Linked DNA regions of Desulfurobacterium sp. TC5-1. The protein of the gene in region 2 interacts with the protein of the main gene of each other region in a pairwise test. Links are inferred from orthologs where the notes say so. Each region holds a gene or a part of one and is shown on either strand. Other genes may lie near its edges. The genes, in order: ndk and H153_RS0104080.

What was found.
Region 1: the proteins of H153_RS0104080 (region 2) and ndk interact in binary tests that used the Escherichia coli proteins (3 or more experiments, as listed by UniProt). The link is inferred for Desulfurobacterium sp. TC5-1 from one-to-one orthologs.

What each region holds. Positions count from the first base shown.
Region 1 is NZ_ATXC01000001.1:648,819-665,688, forward strand. The notes cover bases 1,044-3,751. They hold ndk (nucleoside-diphosphate kinase), read right to left. Parts: upstream 2,757-3,751; coding sequence 2,331-2,756; downstream 1,044-2,330. Other genes in these bases: H153_RS0103235 (hypothetical protein), read right to left, coding at 1,470-2,294; ispD (2-C-methyl-D-erythritol 4-phosphate cytidylyltransferase), read right to left, coding at 2,823-3,518; H153_RS0103250 (PIN domain-containing protein), read right to left, coding at 3,515-3,751. Outside these bases: H153_RS0103225 (hypothetical protein), read left to right, coding at 208-558; H153_RS0103230 (hypothetical protein), read left to right, coding at 634-891; more of H153_RS0103250, read right to left, coding at 3,752-4,501; H153_RS0103255 (CarD family transcriptional regulator), read right to left, coding at 4,498-4,989; H153_RS0103260 (ATP-dependent Clp protease proteolytic subunit), read right to left, coding at 4,999-5,853; H153_RS0103265 (dihydroorotase), read right to left, coding at 5,866-7,149; H153_RS09155 (c(7)-type cytochrome triheme domain-containing protein), read right to left, coding at 7,160-7,483; H153_RS0103275 (aspartate carbamoyltransferase catalytic subunit), read right to left, coding at 7,476-8,414; hisD (histidinol dehydrogenase), read right to left, coding at 8,426-9,763; H153_RS0103285 (response regulator transcription factor), read right to left, coding at 9,760-10,437; cdd (cytidine deaminase), read right to left, coding at 10,518-10,895; H153_RS0103295 (alanine racemase), read right to left, coding at 10,885-12,246; H153_RS0103300 (ATP-grasp domain-containing protein), read right to left, coding at 12,243-13,271; H153_RS0103305 (HPr-rel-A system PqqD family peptide chaperone), read right to left, coding at 13,264-13,524; H153_RS0103310 (DUF4405 domain-containing protein), read right to left, coding at 13,538-14,335; H153_RS10055 (DUF2202 domain-containing protein), read right to left, coding at 14,389-15,411; and 2 more genes. UniProt on the Escherichia coli protein: Major role in the synthesis of nucleoside triphosphates other than ATP. The ATP gamma phosphate is transferred to the NDP beta phosphate via a ping-pong mechanism, using a phosphorylated active-site intermediate.
Region 2 is NZ_ATXC01000001.1:789,237-793,509, reverse strand. What follows is about bases 1-2,922. They hold H153_RS0104080 (5-formyltetrahydrofolate cyclo-ligase), read right to left. Parts: upstream 1,783-2,922; coding sequence 1,219-1,782; downstream 1-1,218. Other genes in these bases: pheT (phenylalanine--tRNA ligase subunit beta), read right to left, coding at 2,131-2,922; H153_RS0104075 (cell division protein ZapA), read right to left, coding at 1,818-2,117; rny (ribonuclease Y), read right to left, coding at 1-1,231. Outside these bases: more of pheT, read right to left, coding at 2,923-4,273. UniProt on the Escherichia coli protein: Involved in the removal of 5-formyltetrahydrofolate.

The DNA.
Region 1 (16,870 bases), 140 kb from region 2 along the record:
CATTAGAAAGACCTTCAAGGAACCGCAAGTGATAATTCACGATACTGAAGAAAATGCAATTCTTTTCGGAAGAAAGTCACCTTCAGACCAATTCGTTATGTTGCCTGTAGCAGGTTTGGATAGTGGTAGAATAGAGACAATCTTGGTGAGAAGGACTAAATTCCAAAATGTGAAACGTTATAAAGTGCTTTATAGCGAGGTAGAGGGATGGTAACTGTTCTTCACTTTGAAGATAGGGAACTTGCTTTTGCTCTTGATTCAGGAATGGAAGGTGAAGGGGTTGATTTTTCTGGGGAGTTTGGAGATAACATCTACGACAACAATGGAGTAATTTGTTTTTACAACTATGCTTTTCGCTCTCTCAATGGAGAGGGTAACATCTTTAAAGAGCTGGAAAACTTGGTAAAAGATACTACACTTTTTGAAAACCAAATCAAAGGTCGTTACACCGTTCCAGAACTCGGCGTAGAAAACGCCACTTTCAAAGAAGTTCTTGAAGCAGTGAAGAGGTATTACGAAGCTAAACTCTCACAAAAATGGCCTGCTAAAACATTTTAATCTACCTCGAAGAAATTAAAATTATACTCACTATAATTATTTAAGAAAGGTGGAAATCCTATGCCGGAGCGGAAAATGAAAATTATCAAAAATCCTGCCACGGTAGAAGATAGAGACCTTAAAAAAGCCTATGAACTTGCCTTAAAGTTTTTAGAAAGTGAAAGGTATAAGATAGAAAAAGTTAAAATGGGCATTTCACCTTTCGCACCAACTTACGAAAAGTTTATGATTATTCATATAACACCATCGCCTAAAAAAATATCTGAACTTATAGAGTTAGAAGACAAACTTCAGAAAAAAGCAGGAAAAGAGGTGGGAATTTCTTTATCATGAAATTTCTCCCTTACAAATCACAAAACCATGCAAAAGTCTTCCATAATCTTTGTAAGGAATGATAAAATATTTTAAAATTGCTTCGGACCCGGAGAAAAAGTTGAAAACAAAGAGTGAAAAATTAGGCAACATTGAAGAAAAACTAGTTACATTACTGGTTTCGGGATTTACCGTTTATATCATTTTTTTTGAATTTCCATGTATCTATCTGTATAAACATGAATACATTACGCCGGAACAATATGACCTCTGTCTTCACGCCACACATTATAGATACAGATTCACACTTCTCATATCTTCTCACCTCATCATAGCATTTTTTTCGGTTTTATACTTATACAAAGTTTACAAAGCTGGCCAAAAACGGCTGGTAATTAGTTGTTTATTCTTTTATGCATTTCTTATTATTATTTATTTTATATCCCAATTTCACTTATTTTAAAAAGTAAAAACGAGCATCTAAAGCATCTAAAGAAAGTTAAGAAAATAACCATAAAAGCAGGTCTTCAAGGCTGGATTTTCGGTAAGGCAGCGGCGTAAGAATACCATGATATCTTTTTAAGGATACAAAGAAACCTTTAACCGCAGTAGTATCCGACCATCCGGCCAGTTATTTTTATCCTTTCACCTTCAGAAACTTTATCCTTTAAAAGAACGGCGAGATTTACGCCTTCCGTTTCTAAAACTGTACTGAACAGTTCCTGATTATCCAAATTGACAGCAGCCGAAGATACTGCCCTTCCGATTACGGTGTATCTATCTTTTGATATATGCAAAATCGCACTCCTAAAAAACTCTTCCGGATTTCTGCGAACTTTCTTTAAAAGCAACGATGCGTTATCAATGTTTAAAACCTTTTCAAGTCTATCTATCGCCTTTCCGTGTCCCTTTAGCGCAAGTTTCAAAAGACGAATAACACGGCTGTCCTCTATTGGCGACGACGGTTCTTCAACCTTTTCAGCCACGCCGTCCGCAAATATTGCTACTTTTACAGGAACCTCCCATTTCAATGCTTTTGGCAGGTCACAGATATTGGCAAGTGTAAATGAATAGATATTACCCGATTCCACTTCCACCGCTTCCGCTAAAAGTGTAAAATCCGAAAAATCCTTGATTTTAAACGAGAAATCTTCAAACAACATCTCCGTACCGCTTTTAAACCCTGCAAAGCATCCGAGATAATTTTCATCCCACTTTCTAAAAATGTTACGACTTTTTTTTAATAGAAAGTAAGTAATAAAAGAGAACTCATCAACTTCAAACTTTTTGCCGATTAGCAACTCTCCCGTATCAAGTAGATCTTCAAATATAAAATATTTGACCTCTTTCCTGATACCTTTTTCTTTTGCCTTATAACAGAACCTGTTTTTTATTTCGGAAGCAATGAGAAAATTAGATTTCATAAATTTCCCCGGAAAAAGGGGGCAAGCCCCCTTTATTTAAACAGAATGAATTTCAAGAGCACTGAAGAAATAAGGAATCTCGTAGGCCGCTGATTCCGGTGAGTCTGATGCGTGAACGGCATTTCTTCCTACATCAGTCCCGTATTTACTTCTAATTGTTCCTTCAGCAGCTTTTGCCGGATCTGTTGCACCGATAATTTCTCTAACCTTTGCAATGGCATTTTCACCTTCAAAAACCATAGGAACACAGGGACCGGAAGACATGAAGTCTGTAAGTTCATCGTAGAAAGGTCTATCCTTGTGAACGATATAGAATCCCTTTGCCTCTTCTTTTGACATGTGAATCATTTTGAGAGCTATCAGTTTCAGGTCATTTTCCTGTAAGATTCTGATAATGTCACCGACAGCGTTTTTCTTAACAGCATCCGGCTTTACGATAACAAGTGTTCTTTCAACTGCCATCCTGAACCTCCATATTTTTTGTTGTGAGATTATACCCGAATTAATGGGAAGAAGAAATTGAAACTTTTACCTTTCCATCTGATTAAGGAAAACTCTAAAAATATCAATATCCTCTGGCGTTGTAATTTTTATATTTCTGTAATCCCCCTTTATTGCAACAACCGTATAACCGTAACGCTCAAGCAGAGAAGCATCGTCTGTTCCCCAGAAGCCCTCTTCGGCTGCTTTTCTATGACACTCCATTAAAACTTCAAAATTAAAAAGCTGCGGTGTTTGAACAAGGATCAACTTCTCCCTGTTGAGGGTCTCTTTAACAAGAAAATCGCTTCCTTCAAGGGAAGCTCCCACAGCCTTTACCGTGTCCTTTGGTTTTACTGCAGTTATTACTCCCTCCACTCCGTACTCCTGATATGCCGACACAAGTTCATCTATCATCCTTTTTGTTACAAGGGGCCTCACGCCATCATGAATGACCACCTCTGAACATCTACCGTCTATGTACTTCAAACCGTTGAAAACAGACTCCTGCCTTTCGCACCCTCCGGGAATAATTGCTTCAACCTTTGAAAAGTCCTTTACTCTGAGCTCCATTTCCGGAATGGACTCTTCAGGCGCAACAACAACAATTTTATCTATAAATGGACTCTCTTCAAAAGGTTTTAGAGTAAACTCTATAATAGCCTTTCCACTCACTTCTATAAACTGTTTTTTTCCTCCAAACCTTTTCCCTCGCCCGGCAGCAGGAATAATTGCGTATCTCACTTCACAACCTCTTTTGGCTTAACAAAGATTATCTTTCCCGAAGATGTTTGAAGAACGTTGTTTACCACAGCCCTTATCCTGTGTCCTATGTAGGCTTTACCTCCGTCAACAACCACCATCGTCCCGTCATCAAGATATCCCACTCCCTGTTCCTTCTCTTTTCCTTCTTTCATAACAAAAACGACCAATTCTTCACCAACTGCCACAACAGGTTTAAGGGCGTTCGCAAGATCATTAACGTTCAAAATCTCAACACCCTTTATAGAAGCAACCTTGTTCAGGTTGTAGTCTGTAGTTATAAGCTTTGCCTTTAAAAGCCTGCACAGTTCCACGAGCTTTGCGTCAACCTCTTTTATCCTTGGAAAATCCCTTTCGTATATTTCAACCGGCGGATTTTTGATCCCCTTAAGCAGAGAAACCTGCTCAAGTCCTTTCTTACCTTTGGTTCTGACATTCGGGTCAGTTGAATCGGACAGGTATTGAAGTTCTTCAAGAACAAATCTCGGAATTACTATCTTTCCTTCAACGAACCCCAATTTTATAACTTCAACAATCCTTCCATCTATCAAAGCGCTTGTGTCAAGAACCTTAATTGTTGCGTAAAGACCCGTTTCTCCTTTCCATATCTCGGAAAGGGGCTTATCACCTATCATTTCAAGAAAAGCAAAACCAAACAGGTAGGGAAGTGTCAGGTAGAGAATTTCCTGAAGATAGGGAAAATTGGTAAAAACAGCATACAGGGATATGGTTATTCCCTTTGCAAGGTACAGACCTAAAAAGAAACCTGCAGAAAATACTAAAAGTCCCCTGATTTTAAACTTCTTCTGGTGAAAGACAAAAGTGTAGAGCAAAACAGCAGCAGCAGTTATAAGAATGCCTATAAACATGGATTGAGTAGCGGCGAAACCGTAGTTTCGGAAAATAAGCGTAGATACCAAAAGCAGAAAGATAAAGAAAACACCTATGAGCCTCTGTATGTTCATCGCTTTTTAACCTCTTTCAAAATCTTCCTTATTTTCTTTTTTACTTCTTTTATGTCTTTTCCCAAGGAAAGAGCTATCTCTTCCGAAAGCTTTTCAAAGGCTTCTTCAAACATACGCTTTTCCGAGTAAGAAAGTTCTTTCTCCTTCGTTCTATAAGATAGATTTCTCACAACAACCGCAAGCTCTTTTACATCACCTGTCTTTATTCTATCAACGTTTAGCCTGTGCCTTACAGTCCACTTGCTACTTATATTTTCAGGAACTTCCGACAGAAACTGAAAGATTTCATCTATTTCCTTTTCGTCAAGTACAGGACGGATGCCCGAACTTTCAATAATATTTTCAGGAACAAGCACAGACATGTTTTTACCTAAAAGTTTAATGCGGAAGAAGAGAATCTCCCTTTCCCCCACGGTTCTTTTTTCCTCTCCTTCCACAATTCCTACACCGTGAGGCGGATAGGCAACCTTATCTCCTATTTTAATCAATGGTCTCTCCTAATGAGGTTTCTTTATCGGAATGTTTTCCTTTTTAGGCTCTCCGTATGGAACCGGAATGTATTGAACGGAACTTGTTGCAGTAGGTTGATAGTAAAGTTCCATAAGGTCATAAACCTCATCCGGAACATCAGTCTTAACGTTTATTCCTATATCTTTTAAAACATCAACCGTTAGAGGATAGTCGTGGGTCCAGTAACCGCAGGTTAAAAGCTCGGCAATTTCTTCTGCCTGTTTTTCCTTTTTTCCCTTAGCTATTAAAATTCTTTTTATTGTGTTTTTCATTTGATTTAAAGCTTTCTCTGCAACATCTGCAAGAATTAAAGTTTCATCCTTTAAGTTCACATTTTTCATTTTATAAGCTTTTATAACTGAAGGAGCTGGAAACTGCCCCAACTGCGGATCAAGAGGACCGAGAACGGCGTTGGGATCCATTATAACTTCATCGGCAGCAAGGGCTATCAGTGTCCCTCCAGACATAGCGTAGTGGGGAACTATTACCCTTACAGGGCTTTTATGTTTAATAAGGGCTGAAGCGATCTGTGTTGCTGCAAGGGCAAGTCCTCCTGGCGTATGAAGTATTAAATCTATCGGCATATCATCGGGAGTCATCCTTATAGCTCTTAAAATTCTTTCAGAATCTTCTATCGTAATGTAGCGCATAATAGGAAAGCCCATAAAAGCCAATCTTTCCTGTCTGTGTATCATCGTTATTACGCGGGACTTTCGTTTCTCTTCTATTTTTCTTATAAGCCTCAACCTTGCCCATTCAATATTTTTTTGTTGAATAAGTGGCCAGAGAGAAAAAATGATTATTAACATCCAGAAAATATCAAAAAATGAACCTCCCTGCATCCTGCCTCCCTTTTAAAAATCCTTATAAACTATTTTACCATTTCTGATTGTAAGCTTTACCTTTCCCTTTAAAGGCCTGTTAAGAAAGGGGGTATTTCTACTCTTGGACTTAATCATCTCCTGCGTAAGGATGTACTCTTCGTCAGGATCAAATACGGTTATATTTGCACGGCTCCCCGGTTTAAGTGTTCCTATATCTTTCCTGTTAATAATTTCTGCCGGGTTTTTAGATAATTTTTCTACCATCTGTGAAAGTGTTAGATAACCTTTTCTCACAAGGTCAAGAGAGAGCGGAAGAAGAGTCGGAAAACCAATTATTCCAAACGGTGCATAGTTAAACTCAACCATCTTCTCATCAACAGAATGGGGGGCGTGATCGGTAGCTATTATGTCTGCAACTCCCGTTTTTAAAGCTTCTCTACAAGCTCTAACATCCTCTTCAGTCCTAAGTGGTGGTGCCATTTTAGCGTTTGTATCAAATGTTCTGACCGCTTCCTCTGTTAGTGTAAAGTGGTGAGGTGTTATCTCACACGTAACGTTAACACCCTCCTTCTTTGCCTCCTCTATTATCTTTAAAGCTCCTTTCGTTGAAACGTGACAGATATGAATCTTTGCTCCTGTAAGCTTCGCAACCATTATATCTCTGATAGTTCCAATCTCTTCTGCTTCGGGCGGAATACCCGGAATACCAAGGTAGGTAGAAAGCCGGCCTTCGTTCATGTGCCCGCCCGCTGAAAGAGTTTTGTCTTCACTGTGACAGAAAATTGGTATTCCGAAACTTTTTGCGTAATCGAAGGCGTTCCTCAACAGTTTTGAATCTCTTGGCGTTTCTCCGTCATCTGAAACTGCAACAATTCCCGCTTCAACCATCTGACCGATTTCTGCTATCTCTTCACCTTTAAGTCCTTTAGTCAAAGCACCTACAGGGAAAACATCACACAGGTTTACCCTCTTTGCCTTTTCTATAATGTATCTTGTAACAGAAGGGTTATCGTTAACAGGATCAGTGTTGGCCATACAGCAAACAGAGGTAATACCTCCAGCAACTGCACAAAGACTTCCAGACTCAATATCTTCTTTCCATTCGTAGCCGGGATCTCTCAGGTGAGTGTGTATGTCAACAATTCCAGGCATCAAAACAAGTCCGGAAACGTCAATAATATCTTTCGCTGAAGAAGCTTCTATGTTCTCTTCAATCTTAACAATTCTGCCATTATCAATTAAAACGTCTACCTGTTTTTCTATCCCCTGAGAAGGGTCAACAACAAGAGCACCTTTTAGAAGACAGCTATCCATCTACATTTCCTCACTTAACACTGTGGCATCTTGTACACTGAGTTTTATCCTTGGCACTGAAAGCCTTCTGTCCGTTGTGGCACGTTCCGCAGTATTTTCCTGCCCATATATCTTTCATTGTAATTTTGTCGTAACCGAACTTTTTCTTAAATACTCCTGGATGGCAGGCAGAACAGTGTTCTTTTTTCACCTTGCAATGATAGACGTGGCTGAAAACAACGTCACCAGGTGCACCTTTATCTTTTGCTTTAAAAACCAAATCCTTGTTTAAAACGCCACTTTGCCCGCATCCAACAACAAATACGAAAGGTAAAATCAAAAGTGCTTTACGCATCTATCTCCTCCAGAAGTTTTTTCTCTCTGCTACAAAGTGTCGTAAGAATTGCCATTCTCACGGCAAGCCCGTTCTCAACCTGATTAAATATAAAGGTTCTGTCAGAGGTTATCACATCATTATTAATTTCAACACCTCTGTTAACAGGCCCTGGATGCATTACAAGAACATCTTTTTTCATCATCCCAAGCCGTTTCCTGTTAAGACCAAAGAAACGGCTGTACTCCCTTAAAGATGGAAAGACTTTTTTTGCATTAAGCCTTTCAAGTTGAATCCGCAGCAGTATCAGTACGTCTGCCACCTCAGCCACTTCTTCAAAAGTTTTCAAAACCGTAACGCCTAAAGCTTCCGGATACCTTGGCATCATCGTGGAAGGGCCGAATATAAAAAGGTTAGCACCTAACTTTTTAAAAAGAATTATGTCCGACCTTGCCACACGGCTATGAACAATATCTCCAGCTATAACAACGTTTAGACCTTTTAAACTCCCTTTGACGTCAATAATTGTCATAGCGTCAAGGAGTGCCTGAGAAGGGTGCTCGTGACATCCGTCTCCTGCATTCACTATTGAAGCTTTTATGTGTTGTTTTATCGTTTCTCCAGCACCTTCACAGGGATGCCTTAAAACAATTATATCCGGATGCATCATATCAAGGTTTTTCACCGTATCTATGAGCGTTTCTCCTTTCTTTACACTGCTGGTTGAAGCCGATATGTTTATCACGTCAGCAGAGAGAAACTTTCCAGCCTTCTCAAAAGATGTTCTTGTCCTTGTACTTGCTTCAAAAAAGAGATTAACGACACATTGTCCCCTTAAAGCTGAGAACTTTTTCTTTCCTTTTCTAAGTGTCTCCCTAATCTTGAAAGCAAGGGACATTAGATTATCAATATCTTCTTTTTCAAGCTCTTCACAGCTCAAAAGATGTTCCATTGAAAACCTCTTTAACCTTTAACGTTTTCTTCCTCTTTTGTAGAAACTTTTATACGGCTTCCCGCCCTCACCCTTGCAGCAAGGCTGTGAGCTTCAAGTCCTTCAACGTCTGCAAGGAGCGCAGTGGCCGAAGAAACTCTTTCAAAACCATCTCTGCTAACGTAAAGGACTGAACTTCTCTTTACAAAGTCATAAACTCCAAGAGGAGAGAAGAACTTAGCGCTTCCACCCGTTGGTAGAACATGATTTGGCCCAAGAACGTAATCTCCTAAAGATTCACAGGTGTAATGTCCAAGGAATATAGCACCTGCATTTTTAATAAAGTCAAGCAGGGCAAAAGGCTCTGCCGTTGCAACTTCAAGGTGTTCTGGTGCAACAATGTTTGCCACTTCACATGAATGGTAAACGTTTTCCGTGAGAAATACTGTTCCAAAATTCTCTATCGATTTTTGAGCTATTTCTTTTCTCTTAAGTGTCTTTAATTTTCTGTTTACCTCTTCAATTACAGCCTGAGCAATTCTGTCATCGTGAGTTACCAAAAAGGCACCGGCAAGTTCATCGTGTTCTGCCTGAGAGAGAAGGTCTATAGCCACCCACTCAGGATTTGCCGTTTCATCGGCTATAACCAATATTTCACTCGGACCCGCAACCATGTCAATATCAACCTGACCAAAGAGAAACTTCTTGGCAAGGGCAACATAGATGTTACCGGGACCGACTATTTTATCAACCTTCGGTATTGAAGCAGTTCCAAAAGCTATTGCCGCAACACCGTGGGCACCACCCACACGGTATATCTCATCAACACCAGAAAGTTTCGCTGCTACAAGAGAGTAAGGATTTACCTCTAAGCTCCCTATCGCAGGCGTTACCATTACAACTTTCTCAACACCTGCAACCTTTGCAGGAACTGCGTTCATAATAACGGAAGACGGATAAGAAGCCTTACCACCAGGAACGTATATCCCCGCACTTTCAAGAGGAATCACTTTCTGTCCCAATACCATTCCCGGTTCTGTAACAAAGTATGAATTCTCTTTCTGATGTTCGTGAAACTTTCTAACTCTATCAACGGCAAGCTTAATTGCATCTATAACTTCAGGTTTTACTTTTTCAAAAGCCTCTTCTATCTCTTCCTCTGAAACCTTAACATTTTCTGGTGTCAGTTCCACTCTATCAAACTTTTTTGCGTAGCCAAAAACGGCTGTATCGCCGTACTTTCTAACATTTTCAATTATTTCAAGAACAGATGTGGCATACTTGCTCTCAAGACCCTGACCGCGGGTCTTTATCCTGCTAAGTTCTGCATCCTCCTGCCAGTTCTCTTTACGTAAATCTACTATTCTCATTTCTCCTCCGCTGTTAGCTTGTAACCAAGACGTGGAAGTGTCTTCAAATACTTACCGTAACTTCCAAGTTTCTTCCTTAATCTGCTTATATAAACGTCAAGCGTCCTCGTATTTTCACTATGTTCCTTTCCCCAAATCTTTTCTAAAAGCTCTTCCCTTGAAAAGACTTTATTGGGATTGGAAAGAAAGAGTTCCATAAGCTGGTACTCCGTTTTAGTTAACTGAACAGGCTGACCGTCAACCGTTATCTCTTTTGAAACTCTGTCAAGCGTTATCCCTTTAAATGAGAGTTTTTCATTTTCAGATATTTTAAGTCGCCTATTTATGGCTCCTATTCTGGCTATTAACTCTTTTATGCTGAAAGGCTTTGTAACGTAGTCATCAGCACCGTAATTAAAACTTTCAACTTTCGTATCTTCATCGCAAAGGGCAGTCAACATTATTATTGGAACATCTTTTGTTCTCTCATTTTCTCTCAAAAGTTTACATATCTCTTTACCATCCATACCTGGAAGCATTATGTCTAAAATGATAAGGTCGTAATTACCAAAAAGTCCTTTATCTAACGCTTCTTTACCATCAAGCACCCAATCAACTTCAAAATTTTCTTTTTCAAGATTGTATTTGACTATTTCTCCAAGGTCTTCGTCATCTTCGACAAACAGTATCCTCATGTGAGCCTCTTAAGTACAGAGTTTCAGACGGTTAACCAATTATACCACAGATGAACAGCCATTCACCAAAGAAAAGAGCATCAGAGAGAAAATGAATGAGGAAGCAAACCACCAAGGGTAAATTTTTCTATCCTTTCATCAGAAGCAACGACAACCAAAAAGTCCCTATTGCAAAATTCTGAAAGAACCTGCCTGCATGCACCACACGGATAGGGCATTCCGTCAGGTGAATAGATTAAAATCTTCAAAAAATCCCTTACCCCTTCAGAAACAGCTTTAAACAGTGCAACCCTCTCGGCGCACATCGTAAGTCCGTAGGACGCATTTTCTACATTTACACCTGTATAGACCTTACCTTCCTTTGTTTCTATCGCTGCTACAACACGAAAGTTTGAATACGGCGCGTAGCAGTTTTTTATATTTTCTTTAGCCACTCCAAGCAGTTCTTCAACTTTCATTTAACCTTAACCTCTCTGGAAGTCTCTCCCTTCTAACAATGTCTTCAAGAGTTTCTGCTTCCCTTATCAAATCAATTTCACCATTTTGACCTATGAGAACAACATTCGGTCTATAGCGGATAAACTGCATCCACTGCGTTACATTGTAGGCTCCGACAGGTGAAAGTATCAGATTTGTCCCTCTCGGAAGGGGCGGTAGATATGCAAGGTCATCAACAACATCAATGTTCATACAGAGAGGACCGTAAAGGACGCAAGGCTCTGAAGGTCCCTGAACTTCTCTATCAACTTCAATGTTAAAGTGGTACCAAAATGCGGTAAAGAGAATGTTGACGCCTGCATCAAGGATGTAACCTTTTCTACCGTCAGGAAGCCTTTTGGTAGCGTGAACCTGTGTTATCAGATAGCCAGCCTCGTCAACAATTGCTCTGCCACTTTCTATTATCAGCTTTGGAAAATCTCCCGGTCTCAAAGAAGAAAGAAGGGCGTTGCATACTCTATCGGCAATCTCGTCAATCGACGGAACTGCAACTTCCGGCGGTAAATAGACACCTTTAAGTCTGTTCCTTGATGGAAAACCGCCACCAATATCAATGTACTCAATCTTAAATCCAAATTCATCTTCAACTTTATAAGCAAAATCAACCATCTTTCTAACTTCTGTTTCATAGGCTTTTGGTTCAAGTATGAATGTTCCTATGTGACAGTGAAGACCGACCAATTCAAGCTTTCCGCCAAAGGCAATACGCTTAACGGCATCAAAAGCCTGACCTGACTCTAAATTAAACCCAAACCTGCTCCACTGAGGATGGATACCCGTATCCATATTCAACCTTATTGCAACTTTTGGCTTCACACCAAGCTCTACTGCAACTTCCTCAAGGTCTGCAATCTCTTCAAAAGTGTCTATGTTTATCCTTGCTCCCTCAGATACAGCGACTTTAAGAGCCTCAATAGGTTTATAAGGACCATTGAAAACTATTTCGCTACCTTTGACTCCAAGTCTTCTTGCCTTGCTGTATTCAAATTCTGAAACAACTTCTGCCGTTTCACCTTCACCGTGCAGAACAGCACAAATTGCGTCAAGATAGTTTGTCTTGTAGGACCATGAAAATTCAACGTTGGGATAACGTGTGGTGAAAGCTCTTTTTATCTCTCTAAACTTTGAACGGAGGGTTTTTTCTGAGAAAACAAACAGCGGCGTGCCAAACTTTTCTACAAGATCCGCTATTTTTACACCGTCAATCTCTTTTCTTACTTTTCGGGAAAGCGGTGAGGCAAAACTTCCAAATTTATTCATCATACCAGTGTGAAGTTTAAATATCGCCGGTTTCTCGTAAGTCTTTTTCATCTTTCACCTCTCGTGACTATTTTCTGGAACGTATCCATATCGGTTACAAAATCGTCCGTAAACCTTATATAAAGCTTTCCAGCTTCGTAATCGGATCTCCTCTCAGGTTCTCTGCCAAGGGCAGCATCAAGAAGCCTTGCAGGAAGATTAATTCCAACACCAACAGAAAAATAGACCCAGGCTGGAAAACGAGGATTTATCTCTATAAGATAAATATCATCACCTGAGACGATACACTCAAGTTCAAAGGCACCTCGCCACCTGTACTTTTCAACAAAATTCTCTGCCGCTTTAAGCATTTTTTCATGTTTAACGGTAACACCTGTCCATATTTTCCCGAGTGAGGTTATCCAGAGTTTCTTTATTCCTACCATCCCGAAATGACCACCTTCACCATCACCAACACCCACAACATTCATCTCTTCACCGGAAATAACCTTTTGAACGATTATCGGATATCCCCACTCGGAGGCTATTTTGTTGAAATAGGAAGTGGCTTCCTGATAGTTAAAGGCTTTGTAAGCTTTGTAGAAAATCCCCTTTATCATAACGGGAAAACCAATTTCGTTAATGGCTGCGGTTAAATCCTCGTAGGAAACGACTATAAAACTCTCTGGCACTTTTAAACCAATATCTTTTGCTAACTCCGATACCCTATCTTTTGAACGAAGTTTAAACTGCTCCTTCGTAGGAAGGAAAGTCGATATTCCATAGCTATTAAGTTTTTCACTGTTTGCGATAAACAGGGGAAGTTCTGCATCAAGCGTGGGTATGACTGCATCAAGCCCAGCAGTTTCTTTTATGTAGAGAAGTCTGTTGATAAACGGTTCCTCACCTTCCGAAGGATACGGCATTATGTAAACCCTGTTAATCAACCAATCCATGTAAACGCCCGGTTCCATCGCATCGTATGCCAATCCAACTATCGCTGTTTCTTTATATTTCTCTTTAATGCCTTTTATAACCCCAATACCTGGACCTGGATTGTCAACAGCGTTTATTCCGGAGACGGCAACTTTACACATTTTCTTCTCCCTCTCGACCTGCAAGTCCTAAAAGTCTCAATTGCTCAATAAAATCAGTAACATCTCTCGTCGCCTCTTCCCTGTCAACTTCAAATTCCTCAGTCAGAGCCTCAACAATATCCTCAACATCTTTACCCTCTTTAAGCAAGTTGAGAATAAACAATCCCGTTTTATTAACTGTGAAACTGTTCCCCGTTTCTGGGTCAAAGATGAAACCCTCCTCGCTTATAGCCAGTCTATTCAGTTTATTCATAACTCCTCCGCAATTACTGAGATATCATCGCAGCTATATCTCTCGGTAAAACACCGTTTTTAGCCGCTATAGATCTTAACGTCTCATCAGGTAATGCCACTATTCCTTTTTTCTGCAGCTTTTCCATACACTCATCCACAGTGAGTCCATTCATTAAACAGGCTTCTTTAAGCGTCATCCTGCCAAAACCCACTCTCATTCCCGTTGTATATGTCCTTCTAACTGCCCTCTTTATAAGATTATAAACCATTGCAGGTGTAAGATGGTTATTTTCCGCTATCTCTTTTAAAGTTTCGTCTGGCGAAGCTGAAATTCCGTTTTGATGAAGTACAGAAAGAACAGTCTGAAGCGGAATGTCATCTTTCAGGCATAGCTCTTTCAAAGTCATAAGTTCAGCATGGGGTAGAGGTGCCGCAGGAAGACGTCTTTCCCAACTTTTCTTTATCCCTTGCTCAATATTGATAATGGTTGAAAATGGTGGAAGTCCGGCAATTGTAGCAGCGGTGCAGATAACGACCACCATGGCAGAAACGAGACTTTCCCTTTTAACCAGGTAGTTTTTAAGAGGTTTCCAGTTTAAAATTGTGTGCCATACGGCAAGAATAACTATGCCGATTCCAGATATAACATGAACTGCTTCCCACTGATCTTTTGAAAGTCCTAAAAGTCTCCATCCACTCCAGTAAGCAACCCTCCCGTAGGGCATTATGTAAAGAACGACGCTACTTATTATCAGAACCACCAAAGTGTAAAAAAGAAAGAGACTTACAAAAACACGTGAATTGCAAGATTTAGCGGACTTCTTTTTCATTTAGCCCTCCGCTAAAATTTTAAAGGAAGGCGGACTTTCTGTCCGCCAGAAAATTATCGGTTCTGCAATTTAAATTTTCTGTTAAGCCTGTTACAATTCCTTATCTTATATGTTACTCCTCTTTTTGGATTTTTGATAGTGCAGGCCATTAGACCTTTTATGTTTCTAAACCTCCAGAACGGAGGCACGTAGCCGGCAACCTCTATCGTATCACCGGGAACAATATCAAGGGAAGGGTAAAGCCATATAGGTGCAACCGCTATCTCTTCCTTACCATTTGGTGTTTTCACTTCAACTACCCACCATATAACCCTTTTGTTACCATAACCTGGACGCTGGTAAACTTTCGTAACCCTTCCACTTACGGTTATTGTTTGATAAGCAGCAACACTTCTTCCGTTATCTCCATAAACAACGCCTGCCTCGTGCTTTGAACCGACAATAGCTCTGTATTCAGCAGGCGTTATAAACTTAGGTTTATATTCTATACCGTACCTTCTCAGTATGGCCGTAAAAGCCCTCATGTGATTTCTCGAACCTTTCATAAGATTTTCATAAACAGTCGCAATGTCCCTGTTATCAGTCCTTTTTAGAGCATCCTGAAGATCTTTTATATCAAGGTCTTCTATAGTCGCACCAACTTCAAGGGCATCTATAAGGGACTTACTACCCTGTTTCACAAGTTTTGTATAAAGTCTCTGAAGTTTCTTATTCTCAAATTTCCCAAGTTTATCTCCCGTCCTTGCAACAGGATCCTCAAGGTTGTACCTATCAATCAAAAACTTAAGCATATCCATGTGTCTCTGCTCTGAACGGGCAATGTTTCTGAAAACCGGCATCTGCCACATTTCATAAAGAGCTGTGTAAACGTCCCTTGCTAATTTTTCCTCCTCTCTCATATGAAGAAGGTCTTTAATCTCCTGCTTACTGAGAGGCTGTTTTGGAAGTGATGCCACGTAGGCAGGGCCTATCCCCGGTAAAACAGTCGCATTTGTTGCAGCGCTAACTGTTGCACATGAAAATAGATTTCCCGCAAGAACTACTCCAGACAGTAGAACCGTTATTAACTTTCTCATAGCTTCCTCCTTTAGATTGTTTTCTAACTCTGCTGCTTATATGAGCAAGTACCGTGCCAAAATTTCCTTAACGGCTGTATCTCCTTGTTTCCAGTTCTATCAAAGATTTTGTAGAATTTTCCCGGCTTTACAGTCGGAAATTTTTCCGAAATAGGGGGTAATTTTTCCGTGGAATTTGAACTTTTCGAAACGGTAAGGGTTGAAAACAGAAAGGCAATCTTCATTGACAGACACTACGAAAGAATACAAAGAAGCGCTATTATTCTAAAGATTCCGTTTAACTTGCCAAAAGAGGATTTCAAAACATTGATAGAAGACGCAGCCCCCGAATCTGGCAATTACCTTGTTAAATTCACACTGTCTTACAGCGGAAAAACCTCTATATCTTTTAGGGAATGTCAAATTCCTGGAGAAATTTCTCTCATGTTTTCCGACAGGATAAAAAGAAAAAACGATTTCCTCTCAAGGCACAAAACGTCGTCCATATACGAGTCAATTATCGCCGTTCAAGCTGCCAGAGAAAAAGGATTCACAGAGGTAATACTTTCAGACACTAAAGGCTTTATCTCCGAAACTGCCTTCGCCAACATCTTTTTTGTAAAAAATGGTGTCTTTTTCACACCTTCACTTGAAACGGGATGCCTTCCGGGAACAAGAAGAGCTATAGTTTTAGAAATTTTAAAAGAAATGAACGTTCCCGTTTTCGAAGGATTCTTCACAAAAGAGAAAATTCTAAAAGCTGACGAAGTGTTAATAACAAGCACAAGGTATGATGTTGTTTCCGTTCACAGAATAGAAGACAAAAATTTCAACCTTGCAGGAAAAACCTGGGGAGAAAGACTAAAAAAGGTGATGGATTTGATTAAATTTAAATAATGGGGAAGGAAAAACCCTCCCCAAAAAGTTATCAGGCTGCCTTTTTAACTTCCTGATTTTCCATTTTTTGAAAGAGCTTAAACTCTTTTATAACTTCAATAGCCCTCTTAAGCTGATTGTCTATTCTTTTCTCTTTCTCTTTCCTCAGCTCCTCTGTTTTTTCAGGATGCTCTTCCATCTCCTTAGCTTCTTTCTTGAGAAAATCGATATCTTCCTGAGAAAGTTTAACCTCTATATCGGGTGTTATGCCTTTACCGTCAATACATTTATGGTTAGGCATGTAATATCTCGCAGTCGTTATCTTAACACCATATCCCATTTCAAGAGGGAAAAGTGTCTGAACAGAACCTTTTCCGAAAGTCTTTTCACCAACAACTATCGCCCTATCGTTATACCTTAAAGCGCCTGTAAGAATCTCTGCAGCACTTGCCGTTCCACCGTTAACAAGCATCACAACAGGAATGTCTTCAGGAACTATCGGTGGATTTTCTGAGTAGAATTTCTGATTGCTGTCCGGGATTCTACCTTTTGTGTAAACAATTAAATCCCCTTCAGGAAGGAAGTAATCACTTATTTCAACTGC
Region 2 (4,273 bases):
CAGCTTTTCCTATGTCGTGGAACAGGCCTGCTCTCTTTGCCATTTCAACATCAGCACCTATTTCGGCGGCAAGCATAGAGGCAAGATATGCAACCTCTTTAACGTGCTGAAGGACGTTTTGTCCATAGCTTGTTCTGAATTTCAAACTACCAAGGAGTTTAATCAGTTCAGGATGGACGTTAGAGATACCAAGTTCAAACAGTGTTTCTTCCCCTGTGGCGATGATTTCCTGTTCTATCTCTTCTCTAACCTTTTCTACAACTTCTTCAATTCTCGCAGGATGAATTCTACCGTCTGCTACAAGCCTTTCAAGTGCTATCCTGGCAACTTCTCTCCTTACAGGGTCAAAGCATGATATTGCAACCGCTTCTGGTGTATCGTCAATGATCAGGTCAACGCCTGTTGCAAGTTCAAAGGCTCGGATGTTTCTTCCCTCTCTACCGATGATTCTTCCTTTCATTTCGTTGTTTGGAAGGTCAACTACAGCAACGGTTGTTTCTGCGACGTGTTCTGTTGCAAGTCTCTGTATGGCTGTTGAGAGAATCCTTCTGGCACGCCTTTCTGCCATGAATTCAAACTCTTCTTCCATTTTTTTGTATCTTACCGCAAGTTCTCTTTTGACTTCATCTTCCATTCTTCTTAAAAGTTCTTCTTCTGCTTCTTCCTTTGTCATTCCTGAAATTTCTTCAAGTTTCTGGATTTCACTTTCTATAAGCCTTGCAAGTTCAATTTCTTTTTCTGAAAGTTTCTCCTCCAACTGTTGAAGTTCAGTTTTCCTCTCTTCCAGCTCTTTTTCAACTCTTTCAAGAAATTCAGCCCTTCTGTCAAGGTTTTCTTCCCTCTTGTCAAGAGATGTTTCCCTCTTGTCTAAAAATTCTTCCCTCTTTAAAAGTCTTTTCTCAAATTCCTGAAGCTCCCTTTTCTTTTCTTTGAGTTCTTCTTCTATTCTCTCTTTCTCAAGTTGGACTTTCTCTTTTGCGTGAAGGAGCGCTTCTCTTCTGATTTCATCTACCTTTGATTGGGCTTCTTTAAGGATTGTTTCTGCCTTTCTTTTTATGTCTTCGGCCTCTTCTTTAGCCCTTTTTATCAGCCTTTCAGCCTCTTCTTTGGCTTCATTTCTTATCTGTTCTCTGATTCTTTCGATCTCGCCCTTTTCTTTTTTTGCACCTACTACGAAACCGGTACCAAAACCGGCGATGATTGATAGTGCAACTATCATTAACAGTTCCATTCTTTCCTCCTTATTGTTCTTTTTTCGGATACTACAAGTTTTACAGGTACATCAAACGGTTCAACAGGAAGTTTTTCAACTATCTGGAAGTCGAAGCAGACACCGATTGTGAAGTATTCTTTTCCTGACAGAAAACGGTCGTAGAATCCACCTCCGTAACCGAGTCTGTAGCATTGAAGGTCAAAGGCAATTCCCGGTACAAACACAACTTCTGGCTTTTCTTTTCTACCTGTTTCAGGTGGTTCTAAAATTCCCATGTATCCAGGAGAAAGTTCGTTTAAAGAGTTGACCTTTACCGGTATCAACTCTTTTCCAGAAACTTTTGGAAATAGCACAGATTTGCCGGCTTTTTTAAGTTCGTTGAAGAGTGAAAGTAGCGAAACCTCGTTTTTGAAGGGATAGTAGAGAAGAAAGCTTCTGTGCTTTCTGACAGCATCAATGGTTAAAAGCTTTTTACATATAATTTTGCTTTTTGCTTCGGCTTCTTTCCTGTCAAGTAATAGCCGTTTCCCTTTTATCTTATGCCTTAATGCTGCTTTCTTCGCTTTCATGTTACCCCTTTCGGGGCATAAGGGGAAGGGAAAAGTTAAGGCGCTATTTTTCTTGAGTTGATTAGAATCTTGGCACCTTCTTCATGTAGCCGCTGAATTTCAATGCCAAGATCCCTTATCTGTTCTCTGAGAGATTCATTCTCATCAAGCAGGTAGAGACAGGCTATTATTAAAGCTTTGTCATAGGTTATACGATTGTTGCCAGCTCTTATACGATCCAGCATCTTCTCAAGTTTAATACCAAGATGCCTTACGTACTCAGGATCTTTGTCTGTCCTTATGGTAAATCTCCTGCCGGAGATAATTATCTCAACTGTGTTTGGCAAATTTGCCACTTTCCACTTCCTCTTATGCCCTTATGGTGATGTTGGACTCACTGAGTTTTTTAACTACTTTATCTATTATACGAGAAACTTCCTCATCTGACAATGTTTTTTGAGGTGACCTGAAAATAAGTGAGAATGCTAAGCTTTTTTTGCCCTCTGGAATGTTTTCTCCTTCATAAACGTCAAACAGTTTTATCTTTTCAAGAAGTTTTCCAGCTGCTTTTTTAATAATCTCTTCAACTTTTGATGCGGGTATTTCCCTGTCTACCAAAACAGCTATATCTCTTGTTACAGGTGGGAATTTAGGAAGTTTTTTAAAGCTTTTCTTTTCCTTGCCCGCAAGTTCAAAAAGCTTTTCAAGAACTATTTCACCTGCAAAAACAGGTTGTTTTATCCCCATGTTCTCTTCAATATCAGGATGAATTCTGCCTATAAATCCTGCTTTTTCACCATTTATTACGATGTTTGCAGATTGTCCCGGGTGGAGAAATTTCTCTTCTGACCTTTCAAATTCAGCTTTTAGACCAAAGTATTCTATAAGTTCTTCTGCTATTCCTTTAATGTCGTAGAAATCAACTTCCCTTTCATTGTAAATTCCTTCAGGAAGTTTTCCTGAGAGCAGGAAAGCGGCGTGTAATTTTTCATCAGGAAGTTCTTTTCCAACGTTTTCAAATACAACAGAAACTTCAAATAGGGCCACGTTTTTTTCGTTTCTTTTAACATTTTGAACGCAGTTGTTAACCAGTGAAGGAGTTAAAAGGTCTCTCATTCCAACCCATTCTTCTGACAGAGGGTTGGATATTTTGATAAGGTTTTCAAAATCAAGACCGAACGCGTCGTAAAGTTTCTTTCCGATGAAACTGTAGTTTATCGCTTCGTTCAATCCTTTTGCGGATAGGAACTCTTTTGTTTTCATTATGTTGTCAAATCTACGGGGCCTTTCTACGTTAGAATGCAAAAGCGGATAGGTGCTTTCTATCTTTTTCATTCCGTAGATGCGGACAACCTCTTCTATGAGGTCTACTTCCCTTGAGACGTCGTACTTTCTCCAGGACGGCACTTTTACGATAATGTAGTCCTGTTCTTTCTTAACAGGGAAACCCAAGGAGTTAAGGATTTCAAAGGATTTTCTCGGTGGGATGTCAACTCCAATAAGCTTTTTAACTTTCTCCGGATTGAAAACGATGACTTTAGGTGTGTAAGGTTTTGGATAGAATTCCACTTTTCCAGAGTAGATTTCGGCATCTGCGAATTTTTGAAGGAGGTGAAGTGCCCTTTCAGCTGCACAGATTGTTGCTTCTATGTCCGCACCTCTTTCAAATCTGTAAGAGGCGTCAGTTGAGATACCCAACCTTTTTGCTGTTTTCCTGATTGTTAGCGGTTCAAAATGTGCACTTTCAAGAACAATTCTGTCGGTGTTGAATGTAACACCTGAATCTTCCCCGCCCATTATGCCTGCAAGAGCCACAGGTCTTTCCGCGTCTGCTATTACTAAGTCTTCTGAAGTGAGTTTTCTCTCAATTCCGTCAAGCGTTACGATTGTTTCACCGTCCTTTGCCCTTCTAACAATGATTGTGTTTTCAGTTAGTTTGTCGGCATCAAAAGCATGCATTGGCTGACCTAATTCGTAGAGAACGTAGTTTGTTATGTCAACAACGTTGTTTATGGGTCTTAATCCAACCTTGTAAAGCCTCATCTGCATGAAGAGAGGTGATTGTTTAACTTTTACGTTTCTTGCAACAAAACCGTCGTACCTTGGGCAGGCAACTTCATCCTTCACTGAAAGTGTAAGAGCGTCTAAAGCATTTTCATCAATGGTTGAGAAAGAAGTCTCCGGCAGTACAATTTCTCTGCCCAATACGCTTTTAAGTTCTCTTGCAATGCCAAGCACACTTAGAGCATCTGGACGGTTGGTTGTTATTTCGTATTCTATTATCCAGTCATCAAGTCCTAAAGCTTTTACCGCATCTTCCCCGATCTGAAGTCCTGCATCTTCGGGAAGGATCATTATCCCTTCGGAATGGGTAGTAAGTCCAAGTTCTTCCTCTGAGCAGAGCATTCCGTTTGATTCAACGCCTCTGAGTTTGCTTTTTTTGATTCTTATACCTATTGGAAGCTTTGAACCGTGAAGGGCTACAGGGATAACAGCGCCTTCAAATATGTTA